DNA from 2 places in the Streptococcus sp. KHUD_017 genome. Region 2 is predicted to be linked to the other one. Evidence: predicted binding sites of a transcription regulator. Region 2 holds the regulator's gene; the other holds the start of a gene.
What was found. Region 2 encodes CtsR, which represses protease genes until heat stress. Its sites were predicted from a motif close to TTGGTCAAAAAAGGTCAAANA; they were not measured.
Positions count from the first base shown of each region.

Region 1: a site for CtsR is predicted at 1,363-1,383, ahead of clpP (ATP-dependent Clp protease proteolytic subunit ClpP). Genes of this name have one in related genera too.

Region 1 is NZ_CM142175.1:1,306,195-1,309,611, reverse strand. Features, by position in the region: gene ACVAMZ_RS06490 (TetR/AcrR family transcriptional regulator) at 1-71, shown strand, start outside; gene ACVAMZ_RS06485 (deoxycytidylate deaminase) at 90-557, shown strand; gene upp (uracil phosphoribosyltransferase) at 647-1,276, shown strand; gene clpP (ATP-dependent Clp protease proteolytic subunit ClpP) at 1,437-2,027, shown strand; gene ACVAMZ_RS06470 (YlbG family protein) at 2,103-2,372, shown strand; gene ACVAMZ_RS06465 (ABC transporter substrate-binding protein) at 2,461-3,417, shown strand, end outside.
Region 2 is NZ_CM142175.1:1,726,115-1,729,531, reverse strand. Features, by position in the region: gene ACVAMZ_RS08610 (hypothetical protein) at 1-54, shown strand, start outside; gene ACVAMZ_RS08605 (hypothetical protein) at 212-451, shown strand; gene ACVAMZ_RS08600 (DUF7675 family protein) at 479-781, shown strand; gene ACVAMZ_RS08595 (CtsR family transcriptional regulator) at 1,122-1,580, shown strand; gene ACVAMZ_RS08590 (ATP-dependent Clp protease ATP-binding subunit) at 1,587-3,417, shown strand, end outside.

The sequences.
Region 1 (3,417 bases), 420 kb from region 2:
GGATCAAGGATGGGATGAAGGTTCCTGCTGAAAAAATCGCAGATCTACGCCTGCCATTTTTCAAAAAATAAAACATGAGGAGAAATGCTATGACAGAAAAAAGACTAGCTTGGGATGAGTATTTTGCTGCTCAAGCCCTATTGATTGCCAATCGCTCAACCTGTAAACGTGCCAAGGTAGGAGCTGTTTTAGTCAAGGATAACAAGGTTATTTCAACAGGCTATAATGGTTCTGTATCAGGAACAGAGCATTGTATCGATCATGACTGTCTGGTGATTGAAGGCCACTGTGTCCGCACTCTTCATGCAGAAGTGAATGCTATACTGCAAGGAGCCGAACGTGGAGTTCCTAGAGGCTTTACAGCTTACGTTACTCATTTTCCATGCCTCAACTGTACAAAACAACTGCTTCAGGTAGGTTGTGAGCGTGTTGTTTATATCAACCAATACCGTATGGACGACTATGCCCAACACCTTTATCAAGAAAAGGGAACAGAATTAACTCACCTACCACTTGAAACAGTGCAGGCAGCTCTCCAAGAGGCTCACCTAATCTAGAAATTATAAAAAAATAAATGGTTTAGAAAGCTTTTTAAACCATTTTTTGATATAATAAGAAGAATAAATTGAAAGAAGGAATTCTGAAAATGGGAAAACTTGAAGTTATTAATCATCCACTGATTCAACACAAATTATCAATCTTGCGTCGCACTGACACTTCTACAAAAGCTTTTCGTGAACTAGTAGACGAGATTGCAATGTTGATGGGATATGAAGTGCTTCGTGATCTTCCACTTGAAGATGTAGAAATCGAAACACCGATCACAAAAACAGTTCAAAAACAGTTGGCTGGTAAAAAATTGGCGATTGTCCCAATCTTGCGTGCAGGTATTGGTATGGTTGATGGACTATTGAGTTTGGTTCCAGCAGCAAAAGTTGGTCACATTGGTATGTACCGTGACGAAGAAACCCTTCAACCAGTAGAATACTTGGTAAAATTACCTGAAGATATTGACCAACGTCAAATTTTTGTAGTTGATCCTATGCTTGCAACAGGTGGATCAGCGATTTTGGCTGTTGACTCCCTCAAAAAACGTGGAGCTTCAAACATCAAGTTTGTCTGCCTTGTATCAGCTCCAGAAGGTGTGAAGGCACTTCAAGCAGCACACCCTGATGTAGAAATCTTTACAGCAGCTTTGGATGAACGCTTGAACGAACATGGTTACATCGTTCCAGGTCTTGGAGATGCTGGAGACCGCTTGTTCGGAACAAAATAAGATTCTAAAGTGATATTGAGACTAAAGCCTAGTCTTAGTTTTGAAAGGAGGTTAAATTTTTGTATCTGTTAGTAGGATAGAGCAAAAATTTGACCTTTTTTGACCAAGGATATATAATAATCCTATTAACAAAGAAATTAGAAATCAAAAGGAGAAATGAATGATTCCTGTAGTTATTGAACAAACAAGTCGTGGAGAACGCTCGTATGATATTTACTCACGTCTTCTTAAAGACCGCATTATCATGTTGACTGGACCAGTCGAAGACAATATGGCAAACTCAGTTATCGCCCAATTACTTTTCTTGGATGCCCAAGATAGTACAAAAGATATTTACCTTTATGTAAACACGCCTGGAGGTTCTGTATCAGCTGGTTTGGCAATCGTTGATACTATGAACTTTATCAAGGCAGATGTCCAAACTATCGTTATGGGAATGGCAGCCTCAATGGGGACTGTCATTGCATCAAGTGGAGCAAAGGGCAAACGTTTCATGCTTCCAAATGCAGAATACATGATTCACCAACCAATGGGTGGTACAGGTGGTGGTACTCAGCAGACTGATATGGCCATCGCTGCTGAACACTTACTTAAAACCCGTAAGACTTTGGAGCAAATCCTAGCAGATAATTCTGGCAAATCTGTTGAGCAAATTCATAAAGATGCTGAACGTGATTACTGGATGAGCGCTCAAGAAACTCTTGACTACGGTTTTATTGACGAAATTATGGCTAATAATTCTTTGAATTAAACTACTAAAGCAAGCTCGACTGAGCTTGTTTTTTTTGATATAATAGAAGGAAGATTGTTAGAAGGAAGTTGAATTATGTTTCAAAAAGAGAATCGGTCTGGTCTGATTATCTATTTATACTATAATCGCGATGCTAAAAAACTCGCAAATTATGGTGATATTTGTTACCACTCAAAAAAACATCGTTACCTACAACTTTATGTCCCAACAGAGGAAGTAGAAGAGCTGGTAAACCGTCTAGGAAAAGAGAAATTTATCAAGAAAGTGAGAGTTTGTCATATCCAAGAATTGGAAACTCCTTTCGTTGGAAACCTATATAAAACAAGCGAAAACGTTATCATTTAAAAAAGTGAGAGAAACTTGTTGACAATTTTCTGATAATTCGGTATATTCTTAACATGTAATTTAAATTGAACATTAAAAGGAGATAAACATGAAGAAAAAATTTGCATTGTCACTTGTAGCTCTTGCAAGTACAGCTCTTTTAGCAGCTTGTGGGGAAGTGAAGTCAGGAGCTTCAAACACAACTGGTAACCCAATTGATGAAAAAGTTGTAAAAATTGGTTTCAACTTCGAAGAAACTGGTGCTGTAGCATCTTACGGTACTTCTGAGCAAAAGGGTGCTCAACTTGCAGTTGATGAAATCAACGCAGCAGGTGGTATCGATGGAAAACAAATCGAAGTAGTCGACAAAGATAACAAATCTGAAACTGCTGAAGCTGCTTCTGTTTCAACAAACCTTGTGACTCAATCTAAGGTAGCAGCTATCGTAGGACCTGCGACTTCAGGTGCGACTGCAGCAGCAGTAGCAAATGCTACACAAGCTGGAGTTCCATTGATTTCTCCAAGTGCTACTCAAGATGGTTTGACAAAAGGTCAAGATTTCCTCTTCATCGGAACATTCCAAGATAGTTTCCAAGGAAAAATCATCTCAAACTACGTTTCAAACAAATTGAACGCTAAGAAAGTGGTCTTGTATACAGATAACTCAAGTGACTACGCTAAAGGTATTGCAAAATCTTTCCGTGATTCATTCACAGGTGAAATCGTAGCAGACGAAACATTTGTATCAGGAGATACAGACTTCCAAGCAGCTTTGACAAAAATCAAAGATAAAGACTTTGATGCAATCGTATTGCCAGGTTACTACACAGAAGCTGGTAAGATTGTAAACCAAGCTCGTGGTATGGGAATTGATAAACCAATCATCGGTGGTGACGGATTTAACGGTGCAGAATTTGTTCAACAAGCAACTGCTGAACGCGCATCAAATATCTACTTCATCTCAGGATTCTCAACTACTGTTGATGTTTCAGATAAAGCAAAAGCCTTCCTTGAAGCTTATCGTGCAAAATATAACGAAGATCCTTCAACATTTGCAGCTCTTGCT
Region 2 (3,417 bases):
GATGAATTGATGAATAAAGTGGCAGTATTTACGCTATCGGATAGTCAATCATAGCGTTTTGCATAGAAACTATAGCAATCAATCCGTTCAATGTGTCAAAATGTATTATAAATCTAAAAAATGAAGACGGTAGCTTGAAAGAATCAGGGCAAGTTGTGTGGTACTAAATGACTTGAACTTCTTTGGAAAATATAGTATGTAGGAAAAAGCAATGTTGAAACTAATTAAAATTTTCAATTCTAGTATTTTAGGATATTGGTATATTCCAGAAAATCGTGACCCAGGTTTGATTGAGATTGATGAGCGCACTGGTGAAGTTACAGTTGCTATCGAGTCAAATTATGATAAAGAACTTGGGGCACCCTATTATGCAAACAAGGCTCGTGGAGCAGTGAAGCAGATGTGGGATAGAGGCGAATTACCAAGCGAGAAATCTTTTACCTGGTGCTGATTTTAAGAGATAACAAAAAGTGATTAAATGATGTTAAATAATGAACTAAATGACTACAGCAAACAAGACCCATTCGATGAAACAGATGAAATAGATGAACCCATTTTTTCGGAGTCTAATCTTGAAGGGTACAGTGATTTTTACAAAGATAGTGAAGAGTCAAAAGTTTGGTGGATTGATAAGATAAATGTTAGAGGAGAAATATTATTCAGCTTTGACCAGAAAAAAATTTATAACCTTTTTCGTGATTATCCTCACAATATGACTGAAGAAGAAGTTAGAATTTTTGATAGAGAAAATCCTTACTGGAGAGATTTTTTCTCTCAGTGATAGAATATGAACTATAGTAGAAAAAACTGTGAAAAATTCACACTACCAAAAAACTTCGGTATACCATTAATGATACCGAAGTTTTATTTTTCTAGACTTTACGAAATATTTCTTAGATTTGATCATAAATAACATACTTTCAAAGGATTTGAAAGCTAGGTGTAATTTTGTTATTATAACATAATTGTAGAATAGAAAATGAAATGGGAATTGCTTGTTATCTATAGCTATTTTTAAAAGTCAGTATTTTCAAGGCTTGAGCCCTAAAAATTTGACTTATAGAGTCGTAAATGATAGTATAGTCAAAGATAGTCAAAGTTTACGAAGGAGGTAGCAAGCTATGAAATTTAAAAATACATCGGATCATATTGAAGCCTATATCAAGGCAATTTTAGAACAATCTGGTATCGTAGAATTGCAACGAAGCCAGCTAGCGGATACCTTTCAAGTGGTACCTAGCCAGATTAACTATGTGATTAAAACTCGTTTTACAGAGAGTAGAGGATATCTAGTTGAGAGTAAGCGTGGTGGTGGGGGCTATATTCGAATTGGCCGAATTGAATTCTCAAACCACCATGAAATGCTCCGTGATTTATTGTATTCAGTAGGTGAAGAAGTTAGCCCAGTCATCTTTGAAGATGTTTTAAAACTTTTACTTGAACAAGAACTCTTGACTCGTCAGGAGATGAATCTGTTAGTTGCAACGGCCTCAGATCGTGTTTTGGGCGAGGAAGCTGATTATATTCGTGCCAATATGCTTCGTCAGATATTGCATGAAGTAGATAGAAAAGGAAAATAAAACGACATGAAATATTCAAAAGCATTGAGAGAATGTATAGACAGTGCCTTTCTAGTGGCGAGTCGCTTTGGAGCAGACTACCTGGAGTCTTGGCACCTACTGATTGCTATGGCTAATCATAGCTACAGTGTTGCTGGAGCAACTTTGAACGAGTTCCCGTATGAGATTGATCGTTTAGAGGAGGTCGCTGTTGAATTAACAGAGGCCAACTATAGCCACAAGGAAGATTATCAGGAACTCCCTTTTTCTTATCGTTTAAACGTCTTGATGTTGGAGGCGGAACATGTTGCCTCCGTTGTACATGCAAAAGCATTGGGGACTGAGCACCTTCTCTACGCAATCTTGCATGACGGTAATGCTTTAGCTACTCGCATTTTGGAAAAAGCAGGTTTTTCTTATGAAGATCAGAAGGACCAAGTCAAAATTGCTGGACTTCGACGTAGCCTTGAAGCGCGTGCTGGTTGGACAAAGGAAGATTTGAAGGCTCTACGTCAGCGCCATCGCTCAGTAGCAGATAAGCAAAATTCTATGGCCAATATGATGGGTATGCCTCAAACTCCAAGTGGCGGTTTGGAAGATTACACTCATGATCTCACAGAGCAAGCTCGTTCAGGCAAATTAGAGCCAGTTATCGGACGTGACCAGGAAATCTCTCGTATGATTCAAATTTTGAGTCGTAAAACTAAAAATAATCCTGTTCTAGTTGGAGATGCGGGTGTCGGTAAAACAGCTTTGGCACTTGGCCTTGCGCAGCGAATTGCTAATGGAGATGTACCAGCTGAAATGGCTAAGATGCGTGTTCTAGAGCTTGACTTGATGAATGTGGTTGCAGGAACTCGCTTCCGTGGGGATTTTGAAGAACGTATGAACAATATCATCAAAGATATCGAGGAAGATGGCAAGGTCATCCTCTTTATTGATGAGCTTCATACCATTATGGGTTCAGGAAGTGGGATTGACTCGACCTTGGATGCGGCTAATATCCTGAAACCTGCCTTGGCACGTGGAACACTGAGAACCGTTGGAGCAACTACTCAGGAAGAGTATCAAAAACATATCGAAAAAGACGCAGCCCTTTCTCGTCGCTTTGCAAAAGTGATGATTGAAGAGCCGAGCGTGGCTGACAGTATGGCTATCTTACAAGGCTTGAAAGCAACCTATGAGAAGCACCACCATGTCCAAATTACAGATGATGCTGTCGAAACAGCTGTTAAAATGGCGCATCGCTATTTGACAAGCCGTCACTTGCCAGACTCAGCGATTGACCTTTTGGATGAAGCAGCAGCGACAGTCCAAAACAAATCGAAACATGTGAAATCAGATGAGTCAGGTTTAACAGCAGCTGACAAGGCCTTGATGGATGGCAAATGGAAGCAAGCAGCGCAGCTCATTTCAAAAGAGCAGGAAGCACCTGTTTACAAAGATGTAGTAAAAGAATCTGATATTTTGACAACCTTGAGTCGCTTGTCAGGTATTCCAGTTCAAAAATTGACACAAACGGATGCCAAGAAGTATCTCAATCTTGAAGCTGAACTGCACAAACGTGTGATTGGACAAGAACAAGCTGTCTCTAGTATCAGTCGTGCCATTCGCCGAAATCAATCAGGTATTCGCAATAACAAACGTCCAATTGGGTCCTTTATGTTCTTAGGACCAACTGGTGTTGGTAAAACTGAATTGGCTAAGGCTTTGGCAGAAGTCCTCTTTGATGACGAATCTGCCCTTATCCGCTTTGATATGAGTGAGTACATGGAGAAATTTGCAGCCAGCCGTCTCAACGGAGCTCCTCCAGGTTATGTAGGCTATGAAGAAGGTGGAGAGTTGACCGAGAAGGTTC